DNA from 2 places in the Hymenobacter arcticus genome. Region 2 is predicted to be linked to the other one. Evidence: riboswitches for the same ligand, from Rfam matches in the RefSeq annotation. Region 2 holds a riboswitch; the other holds the start of a gene.

Region 1 (15,727 bases), on a different contig from region 2:
TCGTGCCGGTGTACTGGCTGGCCACCGAGGACCACGATTTCGCCGAAATCAACAGCTTCCCGCTCTTTGGCAAAACGTATAGCTGGGCCGGGCCCGGCGGCGCGGCCGGCCTGGGCGGGCCCGTGGGCCGGCTGGGCCTGCAAGGCCTGGACGAAGAGCTGCTAAGCCAACTACCGCCCGAAGTGCCCGCCGCCTTCCGCGAGGCCTACGCGAGCAGCCAAAACCTGAGCGAGGCCACGCGCCGGCTGGCTACCAGCCTCTTCGGCGAGTATGGCCTGCTGTGCCTCGATGCCGACCGGCCCGCGCTCAAGCAGGCTCTTAAGCCGCTGCTGGAAAAGGAGATACGCGAGCAGTTTTCCAACCAGGCGGTGCAGGCCACCAACGGCCGCCTCACGGCCGCCGGCTACAAGCCGCAGGTGTACTCGCGCCCGCTCAACCTGTTTTTCCTCACCGACGAGGGCAAGCGCGAGCGCCTGGAGCCCGACGCTGCCCCCGGCGCCGACTGCACCCAGGTAACGGTGCGCGGCACCGCCCGCTGCCACTCGCAGGCCGAGCTGCTGGCCCTGGCCGCCGCTGAGCCCGAGCGCTTTAGCCCCAACGTGGTGCTGCGCCCGGCGTACCAGGAAATCCTGATGCCCAACTTGGCCTATATCGGCGGTGGGGCCGAGGTGGCATACTGGTTTCAGCTCAAAGACGTGTTTGCCGCGCTCGGCGTGACCTACCCGCTGGTGCTGCCCCGCAACTCGGCCATGTACCTGAGCCGCGCCAACGCCGGCAAGCTCGCCAAGTTGGGTGTCACGGCCACCGACATTTTCAAGCCGCTGGCTGAGCTCAAAAAGCAAGTTGGCGCGCAAATCGGCCAGGAGGAAATCAGCCTGGCGGCGCAGCAGCAGGCGCTGGCCGCCGCCTACGAGCAGGTGCAGGCCCTGGCCCAGCGCCTCGACCCCACGCTGGTGAAAACCGTGGCCGCTGAAGCCCAGAAAGCCGCCGGCAGCCTCGCCGGCCTCGAAAAGCGCCTCAGCAAAGCCGCCGAAGCCAAGCACGAAACGGCCTACGCCCAGCTCACGGCTCTCAAAGACAAGCTCTTCCCCGAAGGTGGCTTGCAGGAGCGGACGGATAACGTGCTGAGCATCATGCTCAACAACCCCGGCTTTATCGAGCAGCTGCTGGCCTGCTTCGAGCCGCTAAAACTGGAGTTTGCGGTGGTGCAGGAGGGGTAGAAAAGCGGGTAGTCGTAGCTAGCTTAGCATAATAATCACCTTTAATTATTTTCTCTATGTGTCGCTACGCTATGACTGCTTATAAATCGCACTATGCTTGCTTTACTTGTCGTAAGACATTTAAACGCCGACTCCTACACGACGTGGCGCGCGACGAAACAGAATCAATAGCTGCTAAGTGTCCGGAATGCGGGCAACTAACGGCGAGCATGGGCCTTGACTTTGAATCGCCGTCTAAAGATGATGTAAAGGCTTGGCATCACTTGTGTAATTTATATTCTGTGGGTATCACCTACCACTCATGTGGCTGTAGCGGCCCTGGCTATATACCTGCTACGTCCGAAGCCATAGTAGATTATTTGGGAGAAAAGCTTACCGATTATGTCCGTGAGTTGCGCTACTGGCTTAATCGAACTACTCCTGACTCTAAAGCCGAACGGGATAAAGACAATGATAAAAATTGGTCGCACAACCAGCGTTTGCATCCTTCTTTGCGTGGAAAAAATGGCGGCATCATCACGGCTAATGCTATTGCTCATTGGCAGCAATTAGTCGATGATTTGGACTGCCGTTTGAGTAAAGCCAAAGCCCAAGTAGTAGTAAAGTAAGTTGCTAGAGGCAACCGATAACCGCCACCCCGCATCTACCAGAGCCTAGCGCCGCCCCGGCGCTGGGCTCTTTCTTTGTGGCTATGTTTCGCTATTCGCTGCTCGTGTTTTTCTGGTTGCTGGTCGTCGCGGCCGGTGCCCAACCCATAACTGGGCGCGTGACGGATGCCCGCACCGGGCAGCCGCTGCCGTTTGTGAACATCGGCGTGGTGGGCAAGGCGCTGGGCACCGTCAGCAACGAGCAGGGGCAGTACGGCTTAGCGTTTCAGGAAAGCCTGGCCAATGATACCGTGCGGGTGTCGTACCTGGGCTACCAGCCGCGCCTGCTCACGCTGCGGCAGCTGCGGGCCCAGCCGGCGGTGGCCCTCACCGCGGCCGCCGTGGCGCTGGCCGAAGTGCGGGTGGCGGGCACCAACACGCTCCGGCGCACGCGCACGCTGGGCTTCGACGGTGACTCCGAAACGACCACGCTCACGGTGAGCAATGCCAAGGACCTGGGGGCCGAAATCGGCACCATCATCCACCTCAAGCACGCGCCGAGCCGGGTGCTCAACGTCAAGTTCAACGTGGCCTACAACCACGGGAGCGACTTCGCCTTTCGCGTTAATATCTACCGCCTGCGGGCCAATGGCAAGCCGAGCGATGACAAGCTGCTGCGCCGTGAAGTGGTGGTGCGCACCACGCCGGCTACTAGTAAAGGTCCGATTATCATTGACTTAACCAGCGATAAGCTGTTGTTAGATGACGATTTCTTTCTGGCTGTGGAATGGGTTGCCGGCTCCAGCGCCGTGACGCCCCACAAGGACTTTGCCTTTTCAGCGGGTCTGGGCTACGCCAACAACGACATTTACTACCGGGCCGTGAGCCAGGATGCCTGGGAGCGCCTCTCGGCCGGGGCTGTGCTGGCCGGCATGCAGCCCAAGGTGAGTTTTTACGCTACCGTGCAGGATTAATACCGAGTCTATGAAGAGCTATTTTCAGCTTCTGAGTGTTGCCGGACTGCTGGCCGGCTCCGCCACTGCGGCCGTGGGCCAGGCCGCCTACGTGGGCACGGTGGGCACGGCCTCCATCGAGCTGGCCCTGAACTCGGTGGACGACAACCAGCCGGTGGGAGTCTATTTGTATACTAAAATCGGCACGCCGATTAAGCTCAGCGGCCGGCTAAAGCAGGGTGCGCTCACCCTCACCGAGCCGGATGCTTATGGCAAGCCCACCGCCACGCTCACCATTCCGGCCTTTGCGGCGGGGGCTCACCAGCTCACCGGCACCTGGCGCAGCCTAGCTACTGGCCGGCAATTGCCGGTGGTGCTTACGCAGCGCGCCGCAGTGGCGGCTGGTGAAGCCGGCCTTGGGCTGCTGCAAGCTGAGAGCCTGCCGAACAGCTATTTCAAAGTGGTGCTGGGTAACGGAAAAGGGGAGGACGACGGGGCTGTGAGTGGGCTGAACCTGGTGGAGAAAAAAACCAGCCGCGTGCTGCAACACCTGACGTTGGAGGGCCAGCCGATGGGTATTTACAGCGTGACGGTGGGCGACTACAACTTCGACGGTCTGCCCGATTTTTCGGTATTTGAGAGCAGCTACGCGGGGCCCAATACCTCCAGCCTCTACTACCTGTATGACCCCGCCAAAAAGCGGTACGTAGCCAGCAGCTACACGGGTACGTCGCTGGAATTTGATGCCAAGAAGCGCCGCGTGTACGAGCATAATTCCTGCTGCGCCGGCTCTTCGGTAACCAACGTGGAGTATAAGGTGGTGAATAACAAGCTGGTAGCCCTAGCCCGCCACTGCTACCGCTGGGACGAGAAAAAGCAAACCTTGGTGGAGCGGCCCTTCAGCGCCTGCCAATAACCCGCTATGCAGCCGCTCACCAAAGCCGCCCTGCGCCGCGCCGCCTTGGCCCGCCGCCAAGCCCTGCTACCCGCCGACGTAGCCCAGCGCAGCGCGCAGCTCCGCGACCAGCTGGTAGCGCAGTTTCCGGTGGGTGCGTGGCGCTGGCTGCACGTTTTTTTGCCGCTGGCCCGCAAAAACGAGCCCGATACCTGGTTGCTGATTCGCCGTCTCTGGGCCGAGTGGCCCGTCCTGCGCCTGGCCGCACCCGTAGTGCAGGCAGACGGTATTTCGTTGAAGCACTACGCGTTAACTGCCAGCACGCCGTTGCTGCTCAACCGCTGGGGTATTCCGGAGCCCGCCCCCGACCCGGCCACCGAGGTGCTGCCCGCGCAGCTCGATGCGGTGCTGGTGCCGCTGCTGGCCTGCGACCAGCAGGGCCAGCGCGTGGGCTACGGCGGGGGCTTCTACGACCGGTTTCTGACCCAGTGCCGGCCCGGGGCGGTTTTCATCGGCCTGAGCTTACTGGAGGGTGCGCCGGTGCCCGCGCTGGCCGACGTGCTGCCCACCGACGTACCGCTGCACGCCCTTATTACGCCGGGCGGCGTGTGGAATTTCTAACGGCGGGGCATCAGTCGGGTAGCTGCTGCTTGTGGTAGCGCTGCGGAGGCGCGGCGCGGGCATCGGCCTCATTCCCAATCCCCAATCCCCTATCCTGATGGCTGCCATTGACCAACCCGCCCCTAAAGCCGGCAAAAAACCGCGCGTCCGCAAGCACAACTTTCGCCTCGACATGACGCCGATGGTGGACCTGGCGTTTCTGCTGCTCACATTCTTTATGCTGACCACCACCTTCGCAAAGCCCCGCGTGATGCAGCTCACCATGCCAGTGAAACCGCAGTCAGCTGACCAGAACGAGCCCCTGCGAGCGTCGCGTGCCATGACCATTGTGCTGGGTGCGGGGCACCGGGTGTTTTACTACTTTGGGCTAAACGCGCCCGCCGACCCGAGCGTGGCAGTGCCTACGCTGCACACCACCGATTTTGGACCGCATGGTATTCGGCAGGCGCTGCTGGCGCGGGGTCGCCAGAAGCCTGGGCCTATGGTGCTTATCAAAGCCGGCCCCAAAGCCAAGTACAGCGACATGGTGGATATTCTGGACGAGATGAATATCACTGGCCAGACGAAATATGCCCTCACCGACCTCACGGCCGCCGACCGCCAGCTGCTGCCCCCTAGCGAGCGGCAGTAGCCCGCAGGAGCTCTACGCGCTCGATGCGGGCCTGGCCCCAAGGCGCGATGCTGACGCGCACGCGCACCGCGGGGCTGGTTTTGCCCAGGCGCAGGGGGCTGTCGCCGGGCACGTAGTAGCGCTCCAGGTTGTAGCGCAGGCCCAGGGTGCGCGGGTACACGTCGGTAACCCAGCCGCGCAGCACGGCCTGGCCCGCGCCGGGGCTCAGGGTTTTGTCGTAGACGCCAGCCACGGTGGCGAGGCTGTCGGGGTCCGGCACCGCGTTCAGCAGCACGTACACCGACTGCCGGCGCTGGGGCGGGCCCGCGCCGTGCCAGGCCGTGAGCGGGGCCGCGGCGGCGGTGTAGCGCAGGCGCACGAAGCTTTCGTACTGCAAGCCGTGCAAATCGACGGGGCTGGTGCTCAGCCAGATATGCTGGCCGTAGGCCGTGGTGGCGTAGCCGGCCCCGGCCACGCCCAGCACGTAGAGCACCTGCGCCGCCACGAGCAGGCGCAGCAGCATTCGGTGCGAAGGAGAAGTGCGCGTGAGCATAGGTTACGCTGGTTTAGGAGCTTCGGGGGTGGCCGTGACGGCGGCCGCGCCGGCCGCCAGCCGCTGGGCATTGCGGCGGCGCAGATACCAGCTCAAGCTCAGCAGCAGCACGCCGCCAATTAAGAAGAACAGCGACTTATCCAGAAAAGCCCAGGTCAATTTGAAATACGCCACCATGGTAGCCACCACAAACAGCACCGTGCCCAACGTTAATTGCCCCGCCTCGCCCGAGCGGTGAGCGCGGGCCAGCACCGAGCCAGCGTGGGCATACAGCACCACCAGCGTGGCAATGGCTAGCGGCAGACCGCCCGGCAGGTAAAAGCCCGGCAGCAGCAACAGCCAATCGGGCAAGCTACCCAAAATGCCCCGCGCCCGCTTGCCCGCCACCGACAGCCCAAACACCACCGCCAGCGCCCCCAGGTAGGCCAGCACCGGCGGCCGCAGCAGCCCGGCGTACTGGTCGGTTTCGCCAAACAGCGCCAGGCCCAACGCAAATAAATAGGCCGCTACCAGCGGCGGCCCTTGCAGGGCGCGGCCGGCGGCACGGTCGCGGTGCCAGTCGCCGGCCGCGTACACGAGCATGGCCGGAATAAAAAACCAAGTGATTTTGGCGTGGCTGAGCGCCACCCACAGCGCCGCCTGCCACAGCAGCCCCAAGGCCAGGATGGTGGCCACCAGCGGGTCGGGCCGGCGCCACCAGCGGTAGCCGCTGCCCAGCGCCACCAGCGCCACGGTAGCGTAGCTGAACGTGCCCAGCGCCTGGGTGCAGTACGTCTGCACCGCCGCCCCAATGACTATGGGTAGTAGCACAAGGCTCTGGCTATCATATAAATAACTGAGCAGCACGCCTGCTACCACCCACGCCAGCAAGCCGCTCACATCGTAGCCCACCAGCTGGTAGAGCTGGCTAGTAAGGATAATGCCGGCCCCGAATAGCACCAAACCCAAACCCAGCAGGCCGTGGCCCACCCGCCGGTTGCCGCGCCGGAGGAAGTATTCGCCGGCCGCGTAGGCCGCCAGCATGCTCCCCAGCAGCAGCCCCAGCCGCACGGCGGTGGGCAGGCTCTGCCAGTTGGCGGCCACCACGCTCAGCGCGCTCAGCCCCACCAGTATGCTGCCCAACAGCGGCAACAAGCCCACCGCCTGCACCAGCTCGGGCGGGTAGCGGACCAGCAGGCGCTGGCGCTGGTCCTCGCTGATGAGGCCCTCGCTAACCCAGGCCGGGCTTTCGGTTTCGAGAAATTTACGGCTCATGCTAGGGGTACTAAACGACCACTTGCGTGGGTATCGCCGCTTCCACCAGCTCTTCTACCAGCGCATCAAGGCCGTGGTACCAGTCGATGTGCGCCGACGTGACGCCGCAGCCGCCCGGCCGGGGCGGGCATGTGGTCACAACCCAGCGGTAGTGGCACTTGGGGCAGGTGCCCGCCGTCTCAAACGTATTCCAGACGTGGCCGCAGCGGCACTGCCAATGCGCCCCGCCATCGGGCTCCCACTGGCAGGCCGGGCAATAAATTTCGATGGGGGAAGAAGCAGGCATAAAGCTAAGATTAAGAATGACAAATAGTTAAAATGGTTTACGGGCGCGGGTCATTTCGCGCTTACCGGGCGGGCCGGGCAGTTTTTCGGTAAGCCAGCCCGCGGCCCGCAGGTTGCGCCGAAACTGGCCCTGCGCGCAGTAGCTCACCAGCACCGCGCCGGGCGCGGCGGCGGCGTAGATTTTGGCAAATACGGCTTCGGTCCACAGCTCGGGCTGTTTTTCGGGGGCAAAGGCGTCGAAGTAGATGAGGTTATATAGGTCAGTGCCTAAGTCAGACTGTTGCACTGGTTGTTGAATCTTAGTTAGAAAGAGCGTTTCATCAATTTCTAGCATCATGTTCCAGGGAGCCGCATGTAATTGTTTAAAGGCTGATTTGAGTGCTATACTATAATCCCATTGTGGTGCTAGTGCAGCCATGACGGTGAGTGGCAAAGGAATAGTCTCGTAACCGTCGTAGTCAATTATAGCTTTGGCTACCCTAGCCACTTCCAGTGTTAGCAGTGCGTTGAGGCCGGTGCCGAGGCCCACCTCCAAAATGTGTAGCGGCCCCTCGTCTGGATGCCCTAGCCCTGCTGCCAGCAGTGGCGCTAGTCCCGCCTCAATAAACACGTGGCGCGACTCCTGCGCCGCGCCGTGCGTACTGTGGTAGTGCTCATCGAGGGCCGGCACGTAGAGCGTGGGCGAGCCGTCGGCGGTGGCGCGCACCTCTATTTTTGACGCGTAGTCGGATTGCTCACTGCTCATTGCTACTTATTCACTGAAAAGATGCCCCGCGTAAAAGTAAGTTTGCCCGCCAGCTTTGGCTTCGCGGTGACGATTCCCGTTCGCATCACCGACCTCAACTACGGCGCGCACCTCGGCAACGACGCGCTGCTGAGCCTCCTGCACGAGGCGCGGGTGCAGTTTTTGGCCCACATAGGCGCGGCCGAGTTTGACCCTACCACCCGGCAAGGCTTCATCCTGGTTGATGTGGCGATTGAGTACAAGGCCGAAGCGTTTCACGGCGACGTGCTCACCATCGCGCTGGCCGCCAACGACCCCAATAAGTACGGGTTTGATATTATGTATCAGGTTAAAAATCAGATTAATAAAGAAGTGGCCCGCGCTAAAACCGGGATGCTCTGCTTCGACTACACCACCCGCAAGCTGCGGCCGCTGCCGCCCGAGCTAGCGGCCCAAGTCGGCTAAGCGGTCTATGTTTCGCCTGCTACTTATTACGGCCCCCACGGCCCTGCCCAACGAGCCCCGCCTGCTCACCGAGCTGCTGGCGCAGGGCGTGCCCCGCCTGCACCTGCGCAAGCCCGGCTGGCCGGCCGGCCAGGTAGCCGCGCTCATCGAAGCGCTGCCGCCGCAGTTTCGGGCGCGCCTGGTGCTGCACGGCCACCCCGAGCTGGTGCGTAGCTATCAGCTTGATGGGTTGCACCTTACCACTGCCGGGCGGTTGGCCACCGCCCGCCGCCCGGCGCTGCTGCCGGGGCAAACCCTCTCCACGTCGTTTCACTCACTGGCCGAAATCAGCCGGCACCGGCGGCGCTACGACTACGTGTTTCTGAGCCCCATTTTCGACAGCATCAGCAAGGTGGGCTACGCACGGGCTTTTGAGTTAACTGAGGTGCGGGCTTTTTTGCAAAAGCTGGCTGGCCGGGCGGGCTACCGGCCGCAGGTGCTGGCGCTGGGCGGTGTTGATAGTCAGAATATTAGCCTGGTACAAGAAGCGGGCTTTGCGGGCGCGGCTGTGCTGGGCTGCGTGTGGGGCAGCGCCGACCCGGTAAGGGCATGGCAGCAGCTGGCGGGCTACGCCAGTGCTGCGTCCCAGTCCTTCCACACTGGCTCGTAGCCCTGGCGGCGCAGCATGGCGGCCACCTCGGCGGGGCTGCGCTCATCCGAAATCTCGAACTGCTCCAGCGACTCGGGGGCCACGGCGTAGCCGCCGGGGTTGGTCTTCGAGCCCGCGCTGATACTGGTGATTCCCAGCTTAATAGCCTGGTCGCGGAAGGCCGGCGTCTCGCGGGTCGAGAGCGATAGCTCGACCTCCTCATTGAGCAGCCGGTACGCGCAAATGAGCTGCACCAGCTCGCGGTTGCTCATCTCCACCTTGGGTTGCAGCAGGCCCTCGGCCGGCCGCAGGCGCGGGAAGGAAAGGCTGTACCGGGTTTGCCAGTACGTACTCTCCAGGTAATCAAGGTGGAGCGCGGTGTAGAAGCAGTCGGTGCGCCAGTCTTCGAGGCCGATGAGCACGCCCAGCCCCAGCTTGTGGATGCCGGCCCGGCCCAGCCGGTCAGGCGTGTCGAGGCGGTAGTGGAAGTTCGACTTTTTGCCCTTGGGGTGGTGCTTTTTGTAATCGTCCTGGTGGTAGGTTTCCTGGTACACGAGCACCGTATGCAGGCCCGCGGGGAGGAGGCGCTCGTAGTCGGCCTGGTCGAGCGGCTGCACTTCCATCGACAGCTGGGCAAAGTGCGGGCGCAGCGTGTGCAGGGCTTTTTCCAGATAATCGACGCCCACGGTCTGGTTGGCCTCGCCGGTTACGAGCAGCACGTGGTCGTAGCCCCAGTTTTTGAGTACGGCTGCCTCGGCCAGCATTTCCACGCTACTGAGGGTGCGGCGGGCTATTTTATTATCTAGGCTAAAGCCGCAGTATGTGCAGATATTCTGGCATTCGTTGCTGAGGTAGAGCGGCGCATACAGCTGCATGGTGTTGCCAAAGCGTTGGCGCGTGCGCCGGTGGCTGAGCTGCGCCATTTGCTCCAGAAAGGGCGCGGCGGCGGGCGAAATTAGGGCCTTGAAATCGTCCAGGGTGCGGCGCGGCGCGGCCAGGGCGCGGGCCACGTCGGCGCTGGTTTTGGCGTAGATGCTGGCCTTCACCTCCTCCCAGGGGTGGGCCTCAAAAACGGGGCGGAAGCTCATAACTGAGAAAATTTGTCATTGCGAGCGCAACGCAGTGGAGCGCGGCAATCGCACCAGCACATCGTCGTTTGTTCTTCGTTCGGGTGCGATTGCCGCGCTCCACTGCGTTGCGCTCGCAATGACAAGCGATTGATAATCAATCCAAAAAAGCCGTGAGCGGCGAGCTGGCCACCGCCTCGGCTACCGGCGCGGCCAGCCGCGCCTCGTAGGCCAGCCGGCCAGCCTCCACGGCCATTTTAAAAGCCGTAGCCATCGCTACCGGCTGCCCGGCCACGGCAATGGCCGTGTTCACGAGCACCGCGTCGGCCCCCATTTCCAGGGCGGCGGCGGCGTGCGAGGGCGCGCCCAGGCCCGCATCAATCACCACCGGCACCCGGCTCTGGCCAATTATTATTTCCAGGAAATCTCTGGTTAGTAAGCCTTTATTGGAGCCGATGGGGGAGCCGAGCGGCATCACGGCGGCCACGCCCACTTCTTCCAGGCGCTTGCACAGCACCGGGTCGGCGTGGATGTAGGGCAGCACTACGAAGCCCAGCTTCACCAGCTCCTCGGCGGCGCGCAGGGTTTCGATGGGGTCGGGCAGCAGGTACTTGGGGTCGGGGTGAATTTCGAGCTTGAGCCAGTTGGTTTCGAGCGCCTCGCGGGCGAGCTGCGCGGCAAACACAGCCTCGCGCGCCGTGCGCACCCCCGAGGTATTGGGCAGCAGGCTGAACTGCGGGTGGCCCAGGTGACGCAGGATATCGTCATCGGCGTTGGTTACGTCCACCCGTTTGAGGGCCACCGTCACCAGCTCCGAGCCGGAGGCCAGCAGGGCCTCCTCCATCAGCGCCGACGAGCTGAACTTGCCCGTGCCCGTGAACAGGCGTGAGGTGAAGGTGCGGCCGGCAATTACTAGCGATTGCGTTTTCATGCGGTTGTTACGTAGTAGTTATCAGCTGCTTCGGCTATAAAAAGCGCGGCTGTGGCCATGGGGTCGGCGGCGTGGCCGATGGCGCCCGCCACGGCTACGCCGTGCAGGCCCGTGGCCCGCAGCGCCGCCATATCGGCTAGCTCCACCCCACCAATGCCCACAATGGGCACCGTATGGCCGCCCGCCCGGCACTGCGCCAACAACTCGGTGTAGCCCGCCAGGCCCAAAATCGGGCTCAGCTTTTCTTTGGTAGCCGTGAAGCGAAACGGGCCCAGGCCGATGTACTCCACGCCGGCCGCCACCAGCGCCTCGATGTCGGCAAACGTGTTGGCCGTGCCGCCGATGATAAAGCCTGGCCCCAGCAGCGTGCGCGCCTCGGTGGGCGGCATATCCTGCTGGCCCAGGTGCACCCCGTCGGCCCCAATTTCGAGGGCCAGCGCCGGGTTATCGTTGATAATGAGCGTGGCCCCGTGGTGGCGGCACACAGCCTGCGTAGCCAGGGCACGTTGCCGCCACTCGGCAGCGGGCAGGTTTTTTACCCGTAGCTGCACCCAGCGTACGCCGCCCCGGCAGGCCAGCTCGGCCGCCTGGGCATTGGTGGTGATGTAATGCAGGTTGCTGATTTTCATGTTATTAATTGCCAAAGTGGTAGCCCAGCAGCGTATCGTTGCTACCCAAAAACGCGGCGGCATATGCCTTGCCTGCTCGGCAGGCACTGGGCAAGTCGTTGCCCAGCGCCAGCCGGCCCAGCACTGCCGCCGACAGCACGCAGCCGCTGCCGTGCTTGGCTCCGTGGAGTAGGCGCGGGGCCGAAAATTCGTGGCGGGCGTTGCCCGTCCGCAGCACATCGGTGGCTAGCGCGCCCTTGGCGTGGCCGCCCTTCAGCAGCACCGGGCACCAGGCAGCCAGTGTTTCGGCCGCCTCCTCGGGGGTAGCGGCGGGCAGTAGGCGCAGCGCCTCGGGCCGGTTGGGCGTGATGAGGGCCAGCTCCCGGCAGATAGCTTGCAGCAGCTCTGCTGCGGGCCGGGCGTGAAACTCGTAGCCGGCCGTGGCCTTCAGCACCGGGTCCCAGACGATTTGGATGGCCGGGTTATGCGCTTTTAGCCAGCTGATTAGCTCCAGTAAAACAGGCAGGCTCTCCGTTAAGCCGATTTTGACGAAGCCAACGGCAAACCGTGCTAGTAGCAGCCGAACTTGGGCTTGGATGTCGGCCAGCGGCACCCAGCTCACGCGCTCAAACGTTACGTCGTTCTGCACCGTGAGGGCGGTGCAGGCGGCCAGGCCATACACGCCGCTGGCTTCCAGCGTCTTGACGTCGGCCAGCGCGCCGGCCCCGGCGCTGGGGTCGAAGCCGGCAATGGTGAGGGCGTAGGGGCGCATAGGCAAAGGAGGTAGCGTGGACTCTGTGAGTCCGCGCGTGGGTAGTTCTCGCAAATCGTTCACACGCGCGGACTCGCAGAGTCCACGCTACCTCACAGATAAATCTCGCTGCCCTGGGCCACGAACTCGCGCGACTTCTCGCGTAGCCCCTCCGTCAATACCTGCGCCGCCGTGAGGTCCTGCTTGGCCGCGTAGTCGCGCACTTCCTGCGTGATTTTCATGGAGCAGAAGTGCGGGCCGCACATCGAGCAGAAGTGCGCCACCTTGGCCCCTTCGGCGGGCAGGGTTTCGTCGTGGTATTCGCGGGCCGTGTCGGGGTCGAGGCTCAGGTTGAACTGGTCTTCCCAGCGAAACTCGAAGCGGGCCTTACTCAGAGCGTTGTCGCGATACTGTGCGCCGGGGTGGCCCTTGGCGAGGTCGGCGGCGTGGGCGGCTATCTTGTAGGCAATTACGCCATCCTTCACGTCCTGCTTGTTGGGCAGGCCCAGGTGCTCCTTGGGCGTCACGTAGCAGAGCATGGCGGTGCCAAACCACCCAATCATGGCCGCGCCAATGGCCGAGGTGATGTGGTCGTAGCCCGGGGCAATGTCCGTCGTCAGCGGCCCCAGGGTGTAGAAGGGCGCCTCGTGGCACTCGCGCAACTGCTTGTCCATGTTCTCTTTAATGAGGTGCATGGGCACGTGGCCGGGACCTTCTATCATCACCTGCACGTCGTGGGCCCAGGCTATTTTGGTGAGCTCACCCAGGGTTTCCAGCTCGGCAAACTGCGCCTCGTCGTTGGCGTCGGCAATGGAGCCGGGGCGCAGGCCATCGCCCAAAGAGAAGGCCACGTCGTAGGCCTTCATTATCTCACAAATCTCCTCGAAGTGCGTGTACAGAAAGCTCTCCCGGTGGTGCGCCAGGCACCACTTGGCCATAATGGAGCCCCCGCGCGACACAATGCCAGTCACGCGCTTGGCCGTCAGAGGCACGTAGCGCAACAGCACGCCCGCGTGAATCGTGAAGTAGTCCACGCCCTGCTCGGCCTGCTCGATGAGCGTGTCTCTGAACAGCTCCCAGGTGAGGTCCTCGGCCTTGCCGTTCACCTTCTCCAGGGCCTGGTAGATGGGCACCGTACCCACCGGCACCGGGCAGTTGCGAATAATCCACTCGCGGGTTTCGTGGATGTTCTTGCCGGTGCTGAGGTCCATGAGCGTGTCGCCGCCCCAGCGGCAACTCCACACGGCCTTATCTACCTCTTGCTCAATGGATGAGGTTACGGCCGAGTTGCCGATATTGGTATTGATTTTCACCAGAAAATTGCGCCCGATAATCATCGGCTCGCTCTCCGGGTGGTTGATGTTGCTGGGGATAACCGCCCGCCCGGCCGCCACTTCCTGCCGCACAAACTCGGCCGTAATGTGCCCTTCCGGCGTATTGGCCCCGAAGCTGTGGCCGCGGTGCTGCGTGCGCAGCGGGTCATCGGCGGGTAACTCGTCGAAGCGCTGGTTCTCGCGGATGGCGATGTACTCCATCTCGGGCGTGATAATCCCCTGCTTGGCGTAGTGCATTTGGCTGACGTTGGCCCCAGCCTTGGCGCGCAGCGGCGTGGCAATGTGCTCGAAGCGCAAGTGGTCCAGACTGTTATCGGCGGCGCGCTGCTGGCCGTAGTCCGAGGTAGTGCCGGCGAGCTGCTCCACATCGCCGCGCCCGAGTATCCAGCTTTTGCGCAGGCGCGGCAGCCCTTTTTTGAGTTCAATTTCGACGTTCGGGTCGGTATAGGGCCCGCTAGTGTCGTACACCGTCACGGGCGCGTTCGGCTCCGACGGAAACCCAAAATCGAACTTGCGCTCGGTATCGGCCAGCACAATTTCGCGCATTGCCACCCGAATGTGCGGGTGCAGCTTACCCGGCACGTAAATCTTGCGCGAGCCCGTGAGCGGCTGGCGCTCCACCAGCGTCTGCTGGGGGGCGTGGTCTTTTTGCTTCATCTGAAAAAATGAGTGGTGGGTACCGGTTCACAATTATTTGATTATCAATTATTTATGCGACGCAAGCAATTGCTCACTGTTCACTAATAAATGATAATTGAGATTACCCGCCCTGCGTGGCGCGGATGAGGGTGAGGCGGTCGTGGGGCTGCACGGCGTGGCTGGCCCACTCGGCGCGGGGCACCACCACGTCGTTGATGGCCACGGCGAGGCCACGCGTCTGGGTATGGCCCAGGGCGGCGAGCAAATCGGCTAGCCCCTGATTATCAGCGGCTTCGTGCTCAGAATTGTTTACGTAGCAAACCATGCAACTAGCGTTAGTTGGGACAAGGGCAGGCCATAAACACTAGGCGGCGCCGGCCACGGCACGCCCCAAAAGGCAGCCGCGGGCGGACCAGTACTTTTCCCTTCGCCAGCATTATCTGGTTCAGGTTCGGAGGGTATCGTCTCAGCCTTGCTTGCGCAAAGCACCCCTAAAGTTTATGCGGCGAAGGTAGGCGGCGGGAGCTAAGCGTTGGCTGAGTTAGGCTGCTTTTGCCGGAATTTTATTCAACATAAACCTACTAAGTCTTGATTAAGAAAGCCATCTATTCACAACTAATGCTTGGCCGATTATGCATTATTAGTGTCATGGGCATCTACCATGAGCACTAACCTTATTGTTTATGAAACACCTGATTTATTTTCTAGTAGCACTACTATACTTTGCTCTGCCCGCCACGGCACAGCGCATACCCAGCGATTCAAGCAAGGTGTACATATTCGTTGAGCGCATGCCCGTCTATCCGGGTGGTGGTCTGGTAGCGCTCACAGCCGACTTACGACGAGAGTTTTCAGTGGCCAGCAATGGCACTAGTTGTGCTACTCCTGGTCGCCCGGTACTTGTGCAGTTGATAGTGGGGCCTAGTGGCGTTATTTATGATGCGATGAGTTGGAACAAGGCAGAAACTAGTGGAAGCCAAACTGCTAAACGCACCTTGCCCGAGCTACCGGCTGGGTGCGAAGCCGCAATTGTAGCAGCAGCTCGCAAACTAGCCAGAGCCAAGCCCGGTAGTCAAAATGGCCGCTGTGTGACAGTAAAACTCACAGTAAAGTTGTTTGAAGCATTGTAAATAGCCCATACTTTCTAGGCTCAAGGAACCCAAACCCTTGACCCGTTGTATTTTTGCACTATGTTACTGGAACTCGAACTCGCCCCCGCTAAACGCGACATCCGCAAAACCTCGCCCGACGACCTCAAGGCGTTTATGGTGGCGAATGGCGAAAAGCCTTTCCGCGCCAAGCAGGTGACGGAATGGCTGTGGAAAAACACGGCCGGCTCGTTCGAGGAAATGAACAACATCTCGCTGGCTACCCGCGAGTTGCTGGCCGCAAACTTCGTGATAAACGGCGTGGCCGTGCAAAACCAGCAGCTCTCGAACGATGGTACCATCAAGTCGGCCTTCCGGCTGCACGATGGCAACATTGTGGAGGGCGTGCTCATTCCGCACGACACGCGCATGACGGCCTGCATCAGCTCGCAGGTGGGCTGCTCGCTCACGTGCAAGTTTTGCGCCACCGGCTACATGGACCGCAAGCGCAACC
Region 2 (15,727 bases):
GCGTCCATTCGGCGTGCAGCAACATAGTTTTTGAAGTAATTGAACCACGAAGAAACGAAGAACGCGCCGCTGTGGGCGGCGCGTTCCGTTAGGGAAGGTAGCGTGAACTCTGTGAGTCCGCGCGTAGTAGCATCAGACGTTCCCACGCGCGGACTCACAGAGTCCACGCTACAAACTACGCCGTAATCTCACCGAACAGGTCACCGTTGTTACCCCGTAAGTGGTTGGGCAGCAGGCGGCCCAGGTGCTGGTACGCGGCCTCAGTAGCCTCGCGGCCCCGCGCCGTGCGCTTGATATAGCCTTCCTGAATCAGGAAGGGCTCGTACACTTCCTCAATGGTTTCGCCCTCCTCGCCGCAAGCCGTGGCGATGGTGCTGATGCCCACCGGGCCACCCTTGAACTTGTCGATGATGGTGGTGAGAATGCGCTTGTCCATGTCATCGAGGCCGCGGGCATCCACATCGAGCGCGTTTAGGGCAAACTGCGCGATTTCAACCGTGATGGTGCCGTTGCCCTTGATTTGGGCAAAGTCGCGGGTACGGCGCAGCAGGTTATTGGCGATGCGGGGCGTGCCCCGCGAGCGGCGGGCTATCTCGTAGGCCGCATCCTCATGAATGGGCGTTTGCAGAATCTCGGCCGAGCGCAACACAATGGTGGTCAATAGCTTGGAATCATAATATTCCAACCGGGCCGAGATGCCGAAGCGCGCGCGCAGCGGGGCCGTGAGCATGCCCGAGCGCGTGGTAGCCCCGATGAGCGTGAAGGGCGACAGCGAAATCTGCACCGAGCGGGCGTTGGGGCCCGAGTCGAGCATGATGTCGATGCGGTAGTCCTCCATCGCCGAGTAGAGGTACTCTTCCACCACGGGGTTGAGGCGGTGAATCTCATCGATGAAGAGTACGTCGTGCGGCTCCAGGTTGGTGAGCAGGCCGGCGAGGTCGCTGGGCTTGTCGAGCACCGGGCCGCTGGTCATTTTAATACCTGCGGCCAGCTCGTTGGCAATGATGTGCGAGAGCGTGGTTTTGCCTAGGCCGGGGGGGCCGTGCAGCAGCACATGGTCGAGGGCATCGCCGCGCTGCTTGGCGGCGGCCACGAACACCTTGAGGTTTTCGAGAATTTTTTCCTGGCCCGTAAAGTCGTCGAAACTCAGCGGGCGCAGGGCCTTGTCGATGTCCTTGTCGGTGGCATCGAAGTTTTCGTTGCCGCCAGTAAGATAGGCTTCGCGCATGGTAAATAGGTGGTCGGTTGATGAGTAAAAACTGGCCGTTGGCAACGGACTATTAGCTAACCATTTTAGTTAGCAAAAAGCTCCCGCTACGTACGCAAAGGCAGCTTTACTCGCGGGGTAGCAGCACCTCTATTTCGAGGTGCAGCCAGTCATCTTCCCAGGCTTTGTGGGCTAGGCGGGCGGTGAGAGGGTAGCCAGCGTCGAGCAGGCGGGCCACGGTTTCGTTGCGGGTTTCGGGCAGGTAGCCGAGCCAGTAGTTGGCTTTGTCATCGGCAGCGCCCGAGTGCACTTTCACGGCCCAGTCGTCGTACTTGCTGTCGGCTTCGCGCTCAAGGCGCAGGGCCTGGCCAACTTTAAGCTTTTTTTCCTGGGCAGGAAGTTCAGGGCGGTGGGAAGTGCCGGCAACGAGGCATTCCAGCAAAACGAGGGGCGTGGCGGGCTTCATGCGGGCAAATTACGCCCCAGCGCGGGAAAGGGCCGGAAACCCAGCGCTAAAAAAGCCTATCGCACTGAACACGATAGGCTTTTAGTCAATTGCTTTGGGGCGGTTAGTCTTTTAAATCGCCGCCATCCACGTTGTGCTGGTCGAGGCGGTCGGGGGCTTTGTTGCTATTTTGCTCGGTGTCGTGGCCACGCTTGCTGGCGCCCTGGCCGCTGCTGCCGATGTGGGCCGCCACGCCATCGCTGGTGCCATCTTCGGCCTGCACGTTGGGGTCAAAATCACTATCGCCCGAGCGGGTGCGCAGGCGGTGAGCCAGGTCGGGGTCGGGGTCACCCTGGCGCATGTCATCGCCCTGCTCGCGGTACTCGGCGTTGTCATGCTCGCGGCGCTCGGCGCGGCGGCTTTCGGCGTTTTCGTGGTGGTTTTCAGGTTCAGTAGCCATGAGTGGAAAAGGAAAGGGTATAGCTAACTTGTACGTAGCTAAAACTCATCCGTTAAAGCCGAGCTTACTCTTCTACTTGATTGTCAGTCTATTCCCAAATCAGATGTGAATCGACTGTTACTCTTTATCTCGCTCATGTCCAGTCCACTTGAATTGCTTGTTATGCCCATAACGGCCTGCAATACTTCATAGTAGCTTTGCCAAGGCTTCGGCAATAGAGCTTCGTAATTACGGGCCAGCGTCCAGTCAATTAAATCTGCGAAGCTGTATGAATTTGGCTCGGGTGGCTCGACAGACGTTACCCAATTAAACAATTGATTAAGCCAGCCGCGTGCCCGAGGTGGGCGTAACCAGTCAATTTCTGGTAGCTGCCAGCTCGTTTGGCTGACTAGCAGTTGGGCGTAATGCGCCCAGGCTTCGCCGTTGGGTAATAGGTCAGCTAGTTGAGTGGTGGCAACTGGCATCAACGGGCCAAAAAGCAGTTTCAACTGTTGCGCGACAGCTGCGCGCCTAGCAGAATCATGCGCCAGGCTAATGCCTAAAAATTGACTGACCCAACTAGCCACGTCGCTTGGCGTGGCTAATTGTTCAGCTACCGAATCAGGCACGTCTACCTCAAAATACTTTTCGAAGCGCACCAACAACTCTACCGAATCAAGCCCCATAACCAAACTGGCTAAAGCAACAGCGGCCACTCCTAAGTAGAAGTAGCCACTGTTTTCAAACAAAGTATTTTTTTACTTAAACGCCTGAATACCCGTAATATCCGCACCCGTAATGAGCAGGTGGATATCGTGCGTACCCTCGTAGGTGACCACCGATTCCAGGTTCATCATGTGGCGCATGATGGGGTACTCGCCCGTGATGCCCATGCCGCCGTGAATCTGGCGGGCTTCGCGGGCTACGTGCAGGGCCATCTCGACCGAGTTGCGCTTGGCCATCGAAATTTGGGCGCTGGTGGCTTTGCCTTCATTCTTCAAAACCCCTAAGCGCCAGACGAGCAGCTGGGCCTTGGTGATTTCGGTAATCATTTCGGCTAGCTTTTTTTGCTGGAGCTGGAAGCCGCCGATGGGTTGGCCAAACTGCTCGCGCTGCAACGAGTACTTCAGGGCCGACTCGTAGCAGTCGATGGCCGCGCCGATGGCACCCCAGGCAATGCCGAAGCGGGCCGAGTCGAGGCAGCTGAGCGGGCCTTTCAGGCCGTCAATATTAGGCAGAATGTTCTCCTTGGGAATCAATACGTTATCAAACACCAGCTCGCCGGTGGTGCTGGCGCGCAGGCTCCATTTGTTGTGAATTTCGGGGGTGGTGAAGCCGGCCATGCCGCGCTCGACGAGCACGCCTTTGATACGGCCCTGCTCGTTTTTGGCCCAGACAACGGCCACCTGGCACTCAGGCGAGTTGGATATCCAAAGCTTCGCGCCGTTGAGCACGAAGTGGTCGCCCTCCTGGTGGATATTGGTGGTCATGCCGCCGGGGTTCGAGCCATGGTCGGGCTCGGTGAGGCCGAAGCAGCCCAGCCACTCGCCGCTGGCCAGCTTGGGCAAATACTTCTGGCGCTGCACCTCGGAGCCGTAGGCGTAGATGGGGAACATCACCAGCGAGCCCTGCACCGAGGCCGTGGAGCGCATGCCCGAGTCGCCGCGCTCAATCTCCTGCATTATCAGGCCGTAGCTGATGTAGTCGAGGCCGCCGCCGCCGTACTCCTGCGGAATGGTGGGCCCGAACGCGCCCACGTCGCCAAACTTGCGCACGATTTCGGAGGGGAAATGCGCGTCCTGCGCCCACTTCTCGATGCTGGGCGAAATCTCCTTTTTAACAAAGTCGCGGATGCTCTGCCGAATGAGGATGTGCTCCTCGGTGAGCAGGCCGTCGAGGTCAAAATAATCGGTGAACCCGTTGGCGTTGGTGCTGCCTTTTTGAGCAGTGTGGGCTTTGGATTCGGGGCTGAGAACGTCGGCAATGGAGGACATGGGCGGGGTGGGCTAGGGTTTTAGCAAATGTAGCGTGGCTGCGTGTAGCGTGGACTTTGCAAGTCCGCGCGTGGTGTCGTTATTCAACGTTCCCACGTGCGGACTCACAGAGTCCACGCTACCTATTGGTAAACAACCGTCAGGGCGATTTCCTCCCTTACCGTGGCCGTACCGCTCACCTCCACGGTGGCCCCGCCGGGCAATTGCACCAGCAGCCGGCCGGCCGCCAGCACGGCCAGCACGCGGCCGGCCACCGTAGCGGGCGCGGCCGGGGCCACGGGCGGCCCCAGGCGGCGCACCTCACCCAGCTCCAGCTCCAGCACGCGGTCGGCGAGGCGGGCTATTTCGGCGGGGTCGTGGCTGATGAGGATGGTGGTGAGGCTGAACTGCTTATGCAAATTTGCCAGCACTTGCTGGAGGCGCAGGCGGGTGGGTAGGTCGAGGGCCGAGAGGGGCTCGTCGAGCAGTAGCAGGCGCGGGCGGGCGGCCAGGGCGCGGGCCAGCGCCACCCGCTGCTGCTGCCCGCCCGAGAGTACGGCCGGCCGGCGCTGGGCCAACTCATTCAGCTCCAATTCTTCTAATAATTTATCAATCAATACCTTATCTTCGGCGCGGCCGGCGGTGGCGAAAGCCAGGTTTTCGCGCACCGTCATGTTGGGAAACAGCGCGTAGTCCTGAAACACGAAGCCCAGGGGGCGCTGCTGGGGGGGCAGCCATTGGCGGGGCTGCTGGCGGTACCAGGGCTGGCCATCGGCGGTGAGGAAGCCCCCGTCGGGCCAGTCGAGGCCGGCGAGCAGGCGCAGCAGCGTGGTTTTGCCCGCGCCCGAGGGGCCGCTGATGGCCAGCAGTTCGCCGGGGGCCAGGGTGAGGCGCACGTCGAGGGTGCGCGGGCCGGCGGCGGTGTGCAGGGCTTTGAGGAGGTGAAAATCTAACACAGATTTCGTAGTTACGACAGGCGCGCCGCGTCGCGCTTGGTGAACCAGTACAAACCCACCAAGATAACAAATGCCACTATTAATAAGGTGATAGCGTACACGTTGGCCTGGTCGTAGTGCAGGCTCTGCACTTCGTCGTAGATGGCGATGGAGGCCACGCGGGTGCGACCGGGCAGGCTGCCGCCAATCATCAGCACCACCCCAAACTCGCCCAGCGTGTGGGCAAACGTGAGCACAACGCCGTTGAGCAGGGCGGGCTTCATATTGGGCAGCAGCACGCGCCATAGCGTGGTGCCGCGCGACTTGCCCAGCGTATAAGCCGCCTCGCTGAGCGAGCGCGGCAGCTGTCGAAACCCCGCCTGCAACGGCTGCACCATAAACGGTAGGCTATACACCAGCGACCCCACCAGAATACCAGGAAACGTGAAGTTAAGGCTAAGCCCCAGCTGGTTAATCAGAAACCGGCCCAGCGCGGTGCTGTCGCTGAAGGCCAGTAGCAGGTAAAACCCAATCACGGTGGGCGGCAGCACCAGCGGCAAACTCACCACGGCCTCGGCCAGCGGGCGCAAGCGGCTACGCGACCGCGCCAGCGCGTAGGCCAGCGGCAAGCCCAGCAGCAGCAGCAGCGCCGTGGTGCAAGCGGCCAGGGCTAGGGTAAGACGTAAGGTTTGCCAGTAATCGGAGGGCATTAAGCAAGTATTTTATTATCAACGCATTGATTGTCATTGCGAGCGCAACGCAGTGGAGCGCGGCAATCTTTCCTTCACGCTGGGGTACTAACCTAATGAAGCAAACAACCAGGAAAGATTGCCGCGCTCCACTGCGTTGCGCTCGCAATAACAGGCGTTTTTAAGTGTCAAAATGCCAAAGCTTTCACAAGCCAAACCCATACTTTTTTAATGCCTGCCGCGCCACCGGGCTAGCCATGAACGTGGCGAAAGCGGCGGCGCTAGCATTGCCTTTGGCCTGCTTGAGCACTACAAAGCTTTGCTGCAATGGCGAGTGCGCGGTAACCGGAATGAGGTAAAACTTGCCGGCCCGGCGTAGCTCGGGGCTAAGGGCCAGCGAGTAGGCGAGCAGGCCAGCGTCGGCCGCGCCGGTGGCGGCGTATTGGGCGGCCTGGCCGATGTTTTCGCCCATCACCAGCTTGGGTTTCACCTGGTCGTAGAGCTTATAGCGGCGCAGCACTTCTTCGGCAAGGCGGCCGTAGGGCGCGTGGGCGGGGTTGGCAATGGCAAGGTGCTTCACCTGCGGGTCGAGCAACGTATTCAGGCATTTTGCGCTGGGGTTCAGCTTCTTACTCCACAGCACGAGGCGGCCCAGGGCGTAGGGCTGCGGCGTGCCGGCTGTGAGACCCGCCTGCTGCAAGCGGCGCGGGTAGTCGCTATCGGCCGAGAAAAACATGTCGAACGGCGCGCCGTGACTCAGCTGCTCGTAGAACTTGCCCGACGAGCCGTACACGACCGTGACGCGGCCCTGCGGGTGCTGGCGATTAAAAATCGTGACCAGTGAATCGAGCACGTATTTCAAGTCGGCGGCGGCGGCAATGGTGATGGGCGCGGTGCTGGCACTGCTGGCCTGGGCGGTGGCGGGCCGCCAGCTGCTCAGCAGCAGGAGTAAAAGAAGAAATAATCGAAGCATGGGAGAGCCGCCAAAGGCCAGCGCGTTAGGTACGCGAATATACAACCCTGACCAGCGCAAGGTTTTGGGCACAAGAAAGCCTGAGCCGTCAGACCCAGGCTTTACTTATGCACTTTACGCACTGTATATTTTCCGCGGAGATTCGCGGGAAATGCAGCTTGGCAACACCCCCACTAAAACCGCAAATTCACCGAGGCCAGGAAATTACGGGTGGCCTGGGGGTAGTACCAGTTGAATGTTTCCTGGTTGCCGCTGGCGCCCACGTAGCCGTAGGTGTAACCATTGGCCGCGTACTCGCGGTTGAGCACGTTGCTAACCAGTAAAGCCAGTTCGATTTCCTTCATAAACGATGGGTGCAGCGCGTAGCGTAGCCGGAAATCGAGCACTTGGTACGGCTGGATACTCCGGCCTTCGTTGGTCGAGTTGTCGAGGTACTGGCGGCTCACCGTTTTGTAGAGCAGCGCCAGGCGCAGGCCTTTCAGCGGCTGGCCCTCCAGGGTGTGCGCCGTGATGGCCGAGGGCGAGTAGGAGATGGTGGTGGTGCGGCCTTCGGCGGCCACCACGGGCGCGTAATTCGCATCGTAGGTTACATCGTAGTAGTCCAGGATGCGGTTGCGGCTGAGCGTGACGGTGCTGCTGAGGCTGATTTTATCATTGGCCGAGATGAAGCCGGTGAGCTCCACGCCGCGGCGGTAGCTGCGGGCCACGTTGGTGCGCAGGGCGGTGCCTACGTCGTTGAGCTGGCCGGTGGCTACCAGCTGGTTGCGGTAGGTCATGTCGAAGTAATTGGCCTCGACACGCACGGCGGTGCGCGGGCCCAGCAGGATGAGGTCGGCGCGGGTGAAGCGGTAGCCGGCCTCAAAATCGAGCAGACGCTCGGCCTGGGCGGGGGCGTAGCCGACCTGGCGGTCGGTGAAGTCGGCGCGCACGGGCTCGCGCTGGCCCACGGCGAAGCTGGCGTAGAGCTGCTGGCCGTGGCCGAGGGCCGCCGTGGCGCCGGCTTTGGGGTTGAAGAAGGTGTAGTTGGCGCGAGTGGCTACGTCGTTTTGGCTATCCTCCACGCCGTCAATACGATAGAGGATACGGCGCACCTGCATGTCGCCGTACAAACCCAGCCAGGGCAGCGCCTGGTAGGTGGCGCGGGCGTAGGCGTTGAAGTCGGTTTTGCGGGCCGTGTTGAAGTAGTAGCGCTGGCCGGGGAAGCTGGTGCTGGCGTATTGGGCCCAGATTATCTCGCCGTAGTGGTCGTTGTCGAAGCGGTTCCAGCCGCCGCCCAGCGTGGCCTGGAACTTGTCGTTGTCCTTGGGCTGGTAATTGAGCGCGAAGGTGCCGCCGTAGAAGTAGTTATCAAGCCACTTGCGGTCGATGAGGTTGGTGCGGGTGAGGGTATCGCCGCCCAGCACCACGTCGGGCAAGTTATAATCGGCAAATTTGCGGTTGGCGCGGTAGCTTTCGTAGTAGCCAAAGCCACGCGTGAGATGCAGCGCCGCGCCCAGGTTCCAGCTGCTGCCCAGGCCCTGCGAGAGGTGCAACTGGTAGTGGTTTTGCTGGTAGTTGTCGGTCTGGTTGTCGTAGGTGTAGTAGCTGTAGCGGCGGCCTTCGGCTAGCACCCGCGCCGCATCGGCGGCACTCAGCTCGCCGTTGTCGAGGTAGGTCTGAAGCTGGGCTTGGTTGCCGGTGAGGGCCGGCTCGGGCACGCCGTTCCAGGCCTGGTAGGTTTTTTCGCGGCCCGAGAAGGTGATGAACTTAATCAGCGTATTCTTCTGCTGGTAGCCCGCGGCGAAGTAATACGACTTTAAATCGGAGGCCGCCCGGTTCATGTAGCCATCGCTGCTGATGCGCGAGAGCCGGCCATCCACGGTGAAGTACTTGCCTACCAGCCCGGTACCAAACGACACGTTATTTTTCCAGGTGTTGAAGGAGCCGTAGCTGTTCTGGGTTTCGGCGTAGGCCTCGCGGCGGTTGTCGAGGGTCGAGATGTTGAGGCTGGCCCCGAAGGCCGCGCTCCCGTTCTGGCTGGTGCCCACGCCGCGCTGCACCTGAATGCTGTTGATGGAGGACGCTAAATCGGGTAGATTCACCAGGAAAGAGCCGTGCGATTCTGGGTCGTTCAAGGGCACGCCATTGATGGTGGTGTTAATGCCCGTGCTGCTCGTGCCTCGAATACGGATATCGGTGTAGCCCACGCCCGCCCCGGCATCGGACGTCACAACTACCGAGGGCGTTTGGTCAAGTAGATAAGGCAGGTCCTGGCCGAAGTTGCGCTTGTTGAGGTCCTGCTTGCTGAGGTTGGTGTACACCGTGGCGGTACGGTCGCTGGCCCGCGTAGCCGTAATGAGCGCCTCGCCCGTGAGCACGCCCCCCGGCCGAAGCCTGGCAACAATTTGCTGCTCAGTTACTTGTCCTTGCACTTGCCGCACCAGTGGCTCGTAGCCCAAAAACGTGATGCGCAGCTCATGGCTGCCCGCCCCCACTGCCGATAGATTAAAAGTGCCCGCGGCGCTGGTGACCCCAATGGCCGCGCCATCGAGCAAAATGGTGGCGCCAGGCAGCGCCGTGCCCGTTTGGGCATCGGTAATTGTGCCGGCCACGGGGCCTTGGGCCCACGCCGAAGCGGCGGCCAGCGCCAGCAGCGCCGTACCCGCAATACGTACAGTTTTCAAAAAATAACGACGAAAAAAACCACGCGCCCGCCCGCCAGGGGTCGGCGCGCAGGCAAAAACGTTCGCGGATTGTTTGTTCCCTGCGCCGGCATTACCCGGTTCAGGTTCAATGGGTGTCATCTCAGCCGGCCGGGTTTCCCTGGCCAGCACCCCTAAACATGACGCAAAGATACGGCCTGCCCCGCCCCGCCCGCCGGGCAAGGTTGGTTTACTAGCTAGTAGTTATCTTAGCAGATGCGGCAACCAGCAACGCAGACTTGATTTCTTGCGTTGGGGAGGGGCAGCACCCGCTCGTTATTTCGCGTACTCGCTATCGGCTTTCTTGTTATGCACCAGCTCCTTTGCGCCGTTTTCCTGCTGGCTTTGTTCACCTTTTTCCTGGTGCTGCCTAGGCGCCGCCGGGTGCCGCCGCCCCCGCCGCCCTCCTCGGGCGGCGACGATGGTGGCGGCGAGCCCCACGACCCCGGCCTGCCCGATATCGACCTGCCGCCCGGCATCTCGCGCCCCATCAACGACTGGGAGCCCGACTACAACCGCCGCCGCCCGGTGGAGGTGTGAGCAACCAAGGTTTCAGCCGTTCATTCTGGCTGGCGGCTGCTGAATTATTACATTAACTAAATTTTGTGATGCAGCTTTGCGGCACTGGCTTTTCTGGCCGGTTTGCCCTTTATGCCCCATCGCTACCTATTACTTTTTCCGGGCCTGCTGGCGGCCCTCATGGGTGCGGCCCAAACGCCCCGCGTAACCGTGAAGCCGCCGCTCACCCGCGTCACGGTGTACCTCAACGGTACGGCGCTTGAGCACCAAGCCCCGGTGACGCTGGCCGCTGGCCTCAACCGGGTGCTGGTGAGTGGCCTCTCGCCCCGCCTCGATGCCGATGCCATGGAGGTGCAACTGGGCGACGGCGCCGAGCTACTGTCCATTGACGAAGACGACGAACAGGCCCCGGCCTCGGTAGCGCTCAACCCCACTGCCGTCGATAGCCTGGCACGCGCCGAGGCCGAGCAACACACCTTGGAAGGCGAGCTGCAAGGCTTGCAGCAGGAAAAAGCCTTTTTGCTGGCTAATCAGACGCTGCCCTCGGGCACCCAGGCCAACTGGAGCGCCGAGGTGCAGAAGGGGGCCGCCCTGATGCGCACCCGCCTGCCCATCATTCAGCAGGAAACCGACCGCCTGCAAAGCCGCTTGAGTACGCTCAAAACGCAGGTGACACAGCTCGGCCCGCGGGCCAATGAGCGGGGCGATGGCGACCGGCAGGTGCTGGTGGTGCGGGCCGCCCGCGCCGGCAGCGTAGCCCTAACGGTGCACTATTACTTAGCGGCGCGCTCCCCGTGGCTGCCCCGGCTCGATATTCGGGCCAATGAGCGCGGCAGCGAGGTGAAATTTATCACCCACGGGCGGCTCGCCAACCGCTCGGGGCTGCCTTGGCAGCGCGTGCGGGTGGTGCTGATGCGCTACGCCGTAGACGATGTATCGCGGCCCGACCTACAGCCCTGGGAACTAGACTTTAGGGGTGGCGACCATAGTGGCGAGGGCCGCGTAGACGAGTTTGTGGTGAAGGGCACCGCCAAGGGCCGCCCGGCCGTGGTGACGCAGGGCGTGCGCTACGAAGTGCCCGAGCTAGTGACGCTGCCCGCAAATGGCCGCCGCGAGCTGACACTGCCCGCCGTGGCCCTGCCCGGCCGCCCCGAATACCTGGCGGTGCCGCGCGTGTCGGAAAACGTGTTTTTGCAAACCAAAGTCTCGGGCTGGGAGGGCTTGCAGCTGGCCGACCACGCCCGCGTGTTTCACGATGGCGTGTTTGTAGGAAATACCGACCTTGATGAGCGCGCCTACAACGACTCGCTCGAAGTGGCCTTGGGCCATGACCCCTTGCTGGTAGTGGGCCGCGCCAAGCTCGAAGATTTTAGCGGCAACGTGCCACTGAGCGACAAGCGCCGCGTGCGCCTGGTATACGAGCTGAACGTGCGCAACAACCACCCAGAAGCCGTGCGCCTGCGCCTGCTCGACCAGGTACCCATTTCCGAGGAAAAGGAAATTAATGTGAAGGTGCTCGAAATGAGTGGGGCGCAGCTCGACGAGCGCAGCGGCAAGCTCACCTGGCTGGTGGCGCTGCCACCCGGCACCAGCCAGCGCCTGCGCTTCACTTTCCAGGTCGATTACCCCAAGGATAAGAACGTGGAAATAATTAACCACCGGGTGCATATCTCCAACCCGAAGTTTCGATAACACCGACTGGCGTGCTTTTTACTACACTCAGGACTTACCCAATCTCAATGGTATAGCTGGTATCGAACATCTGGCTGGGCGCTAGGGTCAGAATGCCTTCTTTGTCGCGCAACTCCTGAGGCTGGCCCACGGGGCTGGCCACGCCCTGCCAGGGTTCAATGCACACAAACGCCGCGCCGGGGCCTTTGGTCCAGAGGCCGAGGTAAGGAAAGCCGTCGAACTGCATGCGCACGAAGGGGCCGGTTTTGTCGGCTTTTTGCAGCGTGAGGCGGGTGAAATCGAACTGGTCGAACACCAGCGCATCGTCGGCAAACAGCTCATAACTCAGCGGTAGCGCAGCTTGCTGAGTGAGTACGGGTGCAGTTTCGCCGTTGCGCAGGCCGCTGGCTAGCAGATGGCGCTGCAAGGTGACGGGGTGGTCGAAGTGAAAGGCGTAGTCGCCAAATTGCTCGCCCGCCGCGGGCTGCAAGGGGCACACAAACGCCGGATGCGCGCCGATGCTGAACAGTAAATCCTGGCTGGCGGCGGCGGGGTTGCGCACGTGCCAGCCCACGGTGAGCACGCGGCCGCGCAACTCGTAGCGCACCCGCAGCTCAAACTCGAATGGGTACACCTGCTTGCTGGCCGCGCTGACCATTAGCTGCAAGGTGAGGCTGTGGGCGTCTTGCTCGATGAGCCTAAACTCCTGGTCGCGGGCGAAGCCGTGCTGCGGCAATTTATACGCTTGGCCGTCATGCAGATACGTGTCGCCGGGCAGCTTGCCCACGATGGGGAACAGCAGCGGCGCGTGGCGGGCCCACTGCGCTGGGTCGGCCTGCCAGAGGTGTTCGCGGCCGCTGGCCAGGTCGGTGAAGCTGGTGAGTTCGGCGCCGTGCAGGGCTATTTCGACGTGGGCGGTGGCGGAGGTGAGCGTTGGCATAAAAACAGCGATTAAGTAGAGAGGGCGAGCAGGACATCGACGGCCGCCTGGGCAGTGGCCAGGCGCTCGGCCGGGGGCCCGCTAATGCTAACGAAAGGCCACTGCCGCCGGACTAATTCGAGCCGATAAAGGTCGTAAAAGTGCCACCGCTGGGCCGGGTCGGGGTGTTCGCGCAGGGGGTCGGGCGTCCAGGGCAGGTCGGGGGCCAGCAGGAGGGTGAGGGCGTAGCGGGGCTTTTCCAGCTCGGCCAGCACCCAGGCTGGGCAGGTGCCAAACGCATTCTCGGCCCAGATTTTAATCACCAGCAAGTCGGTATCGCAAAAAAGCAGGCCGTGGCTCGGCACTACCGGCAGCTCCTCCTCGGCCAGTTGGGCGCGGGCAATCAGCTCCAGGTCGGCCAGGGTGTAGGCGGGGCCGTGGGCTTCGAGGTACTCGCGGGCGTATTCGGGCACGAACAGCGTGTGGTAATGCGCCGCCAGCTGCGCGGCCAGGGTGCTTTTGCCCGCCGACTCAGGGCCCGTAATAGAAACTCGCAAAATACTCATTTACAATTACTTATTTAGCATCCTAATTTTCGCCCGTTGGGGTAGCCAGCGGCACGCTGGGCTTTTTGCCCAGGTCGGCGCGCCACTGCCAGTAGCCGTAGGCGGCCAGCGCCAGGTACAGGGCGTAGAGTAAGCTGGTGGGGTACAGGTGCTTCACCCACAGGATGGGCACGTAGATAATATCTACCAATATCCACAACCACCAGTTTTCCAGACGCTTACGCATCAGCAAAAACTGCGCTACCAGGCTCACGCCCGTGGTAAAGCTGTCGAGGTACGGGAAAGCCGAGTCGGTGTGGTGGGCCAGGTAGTAACCGAAACCCAGCGTGTAGGCCGTGGCGAAGGCCACCGCCAGCGCCCACTCGGCCGGGGAGGTGTACGTGACGGCCAGCGGGGTTTTGCCCCGGCCCCCAAACAGCCACTCGTACCAGCCATACACGCTGAGCGCGATGAAAAGCCCCTGCAAATTGCGGTCAGAATACAGGGCCGCCCGGTGGTAAATAGCCACGTAGAGCAGGCAGCTGACAATGGCCACCGGAAAATTCCAGAGCGACTCGCGGGCCGCCAGCCACACGCAGGCAAAGCCCGTGAGCACCGCCACCCACTCGAGCGCGGTGGTGGCGCGCACGGCGGCCACGATATCAGCCGAGAGGCTGGCAAGGGTAAACAGTAGCATAACGAAGGCACAAAAAGCCGCGCAAGGTAGCCGGCCGGGGTACTTTTGCGTGATGCTGCCCGACCTCACCCCTGCCGATTTGCACGCCCGCCTGGCCGCCGGCGAAGATATCCAGCTCGTTGATGTGCGCGAGGAAATGGAGTTTGACTACTGCCGCATTGCGGGCAGTGTGCTTATTCCGCTGGGCGAAATTCCGCGCCGCGCCGCCGAAATCCGCACCACTGGGCCGGTGGTGCTCATCTGCCACCACGGCGTGCGCTCGGCACAGGCACTGGGCTACTTGCAGCACCGCCTGGGCCGTGAAAACCTGCTTAACTTAAGAGGCGGTATCGACGCCTGGAGCCTTCAGGTAGACCCGAGCGTGGCAGTTTATTAAACTGCACATTTACTGATAATTATCTTTGCTACTCAGTAGAGCAAGCATCTTTAATCCACCTACCCAATCTGCATGAATATCACTGCCTGGGGTACCACAACCGCGCCGGAACTGGCGGCTTTCGAGGAGGAAATAGGATTTGAGCTGCCCGCCGACTACCGCCAGTTTTTGCTGCAAACCAATGGGGCTAAGGTGAATAACCAGGTTTTTTTCGTGCGTGATTTGACGCAGGATGTGCTGATGCATATCTTTTTCGGGCTTACTAACCTCGAATCGGAATCACTCACGCTGGATTATTGGCTGCAAGAATACCAGGATGAGATAGCGGAAGAAACGCTGCTAATCGGCAGTGACCCAGGCGGAAATTTTATACTCTACACCGTTTCGGGCGAGGACCAGGGCATCTACTACTGGGACCACAATAACTTCCTCTCCCCGCATACCGCCAAAGGGTCCCCTAACACGTTTCGGGTGGCATCGTCCTTCACCGAGTTTTGCGGCTTGCTGACTGATTATAAGTGGCAGCCAGCTGTGGTATCAGCCACCGAGCAGCTGCAAGAAAATGAGCGCGCCCTGCAAGAATTGACGCAACAGCTGGGGCACGCGCTGCCGCCCGACTACCAGGATTTCTTGCGGCAAGCCGACAACTCAGCATTAAACAAGCGGTCCTTTTCCACCAAGCAATTAGGCAAGCAGCTTAAAATCAAGTATTTGTTTGGTATCAATCAACCCGAGCGCACGCAGGACGCCCGGTTTTGGCTGCGGGAGTACCGGGAGGAGTTGGAGCCCGCAACCTTGGTTATTGGCAAGGCTACCAGCAACGGGCTACTCCTGTACATTGTCACTGGCGAGGACCAGGGCGTTTATTTCTGGGACTGCAACCAGCAGTTCCCCGAGTCGTCGGAGGAAGAAGGCGACACCTATTTCCTGGCCGATTCCTTCGCCGATTTTTGCGCGGGGCTTACCGCGGCGGCGGCCTAGATAGTATCTTTTACGTTGGTAATGGTGCGGTTTTTTGCCCGGCTATGTTAATAGGTCAGCTGCCGCGGCCACTGGGTTGGCGGCGTACCCTTTGGCGCATCCTGCCTTCGCTCTAGCTTCCCTGCCTATGTCCTCCCCCACCCTCCCGGGCCGCCTGGCCCTGCGCGACCGCCCCGCCGACCGGCCCCTCATGCACCAGGAGTGGGGCGACCTGCTGTTTATGCACTGGCCCGTGCCGGCCGAGCTCATTCAGCCGCACCTGCCGGCGCGCCTGCAAGTGGATATCCACGATGGCACGGCCTGGCTGGCCGTGGTGCCGTTTCGGATGTGGGACGTGCGCAGCCGCGTGACGCCTCCCGTGCCCGGCGTGCGCGAATTTTTGGAGCTCAACGTGCGCACCTACGTGCACCTGGATGGCGTGCCGGGCGTGTGGTTTTTTTCGCTCGATGCCAGCAATCCGCTGGCGGTGTGGGCGGCGCGCACGTTTTTTCACCTGCCCTATTTCCGGGCGCGGCTCAGCCTAGCCCGCCCCGCTGCCGACCAGCTGCACTACACCGGCGACCGCGTGCACAACGGTGCGCCCGCCGGCCACTTTGACGCCACCTGGCAACTGGGCGCGGCCCTGCCGCCCGCCGAGCCGGGCTCGCTGGCGTTTTTCCTTACCGAGCGCTACGCCC

The links. A riboswitch is a leader RNA that binds a small molecule or an ion and turns the genes downstream of it on or off. The one in region 2 is predicted to bind thiamine pyrophosphate.
Region 1: linked by a shared signal. The riboswitch ahead of thiS (sulfur carrier protein ThiS) and the one ahead of ACYVGC_RS23550 (TonB-dependent receptor) in region 2 are both predicted to bind thiamine pyrophosphate.

Annotation. Positions count from the first base shown of each region.
Region 1 is NZ_BAAGXF010000021.1:6,610-22,336, reverse strand. Features, by position in the region: gene bshC (bacillithiol biosynthesis cysteine-adding enzyme BshC) at 1-1,220, shown strand, start outside; gene ACYVGC_RS22655 (hypothetical protein) at 1,364-1,828, shown strand; gene ACYVGC_RS22650 (carboxypeptidase-like regulatory domain-containing protein) at 1,912-2,781, shown strand; gene ACYVGC_RS22645 (XAC2610-related protein) at 2,792-3,676, shown strand; gene ACYVGC_RS22640 (5-formyltetrahydrofolate cyclo-ligase) at 3,683-4,276, shown strand; gene ACYVGC_RS22635 (ExbD/TolR family protein) at 4,374-4,907, shown strand; gene ACYVGC_RS22630 (GDYXXLXY domain-containing protein) at 4,891-5,439, opposite strand; gene ACYVGC_RS22625 (DUF2157 domain-containing protein) at 5,443-6,693, opposite strand; gene ACYVGC_RS22620 (hypothetical protein) at 6,704-6,979, opposite strand; gene mnmC2 (tRNA (5-methylaminomethyl-2-thiouridine)(34)-methyltransferase MnmD) at 7,007-7,723, opposite strand; gene ACYVGC_RS22610 (thioesterase family protein) at 7,745-8,167, shown strand; gene ACYVGC_RS22605 (thiamine phosphate synthase) at 8,175-8,816, shown strand; gene thiH (2-iminoacetate synthase ThiH) at 8,774-9,883, opposite strand; gene ACYVGC_RS22595 (thiazole synthase) at 10,020-10,793, opposite strand; gene ACYVGC_RS22590 (thiamine phosphate synthase) at 10,790-11,422, opposite strand; gene thiD (bifunctional hydroxymethylpyrimidine kinase/phosphomethylpyrimidine kinase) at 11,427-12,173, opposite strand; gene thiC (phosphomethylpyrimidine synthase ThiC) at 12,266-14,143, opposite strand; gene thiS (sulfur carrier protein ThiS) at 14,247-14,450, opposite strand; TPP riboswitch at 14,531-14,628, opposite strand; gene ACYVGC_RS22570 (hypothetical protein) at 14,809-15,255, shown strand; gene rlmN (23S rRNA (adenine(2503)-C(2))-methyltransferase RlmN) at 15,316-15,727, shown strand, end outside.
Region 2 is NZ_BAAGXF010000024.1:33,752-49,478, reverse strand. Features, by position in the region: gene queG (epoxyqueuosine reductase) at 1-25, opposite strand, end outside; gene ruvB (Holliday junction branch migration DNA helicase RuvB) at 176-1,228, opposite strand; gene ACYVGC_RS23585 (HIRAN domain-containing protein) at 1,335-1,673, opposite strand; gene ACYVGC_RS23580 (hypothetical protein) at 1,777-2,112, opposite strand; gene ACYVGC_RS23575 (acyl carrier protein) at 2,196-2,807, opposite strand; gene ACYVGC_RS23570 (acyl-CoA dehydrogenase family protein) at 2,850-4,085, opposite strand; gene ACYVGC_RS23565 (P-loop NTPase family protein) at 4,208-5,020, opposite strand; gene modB (molybdate ABC transporter permease subunit) at 5,032-5,709, opposite strand; gene modA (molybdate ABC transporter substrate-binding protein) at 5,894-6,661, opposite strand; gene ACYVGC_RS23550 (TonB-dependent receptor) at 6,835-9,324, opposite strand; TPP riboswitch at 9,383-9,488, opposite strand; gene ACYVGC_RS23545 (hypothetical protein) at 9,652-9,882, shown strand; gene ACYVGC_RS23540 (DUF4139 domain-containing protein) at 9,994-11,553, shown strand; gene ACYVGC_RS23535 (aldose 1-epimerase family protein) at 11,588-12,472, opposite strand; gene ACYVGC_RS23530 (AAA family ATPase) at 12,484-13,017, opposite strand; gene pnuC (nicotinamide mononucleotide transporter family protein) at 13,040-13,693, opposite strand; gene ACYVGC_RS23520 (rhodanese-like domain-containing protein) at 13,746-14,069, shown strand; gene ACYVGC_RS23515 (SMI1/KNR4 family protein) at 14,142-15,050, shown strand; gene ACYVGC_RS23510 (YqjF family protein) at 15,178-15,727, shown strand, end outside.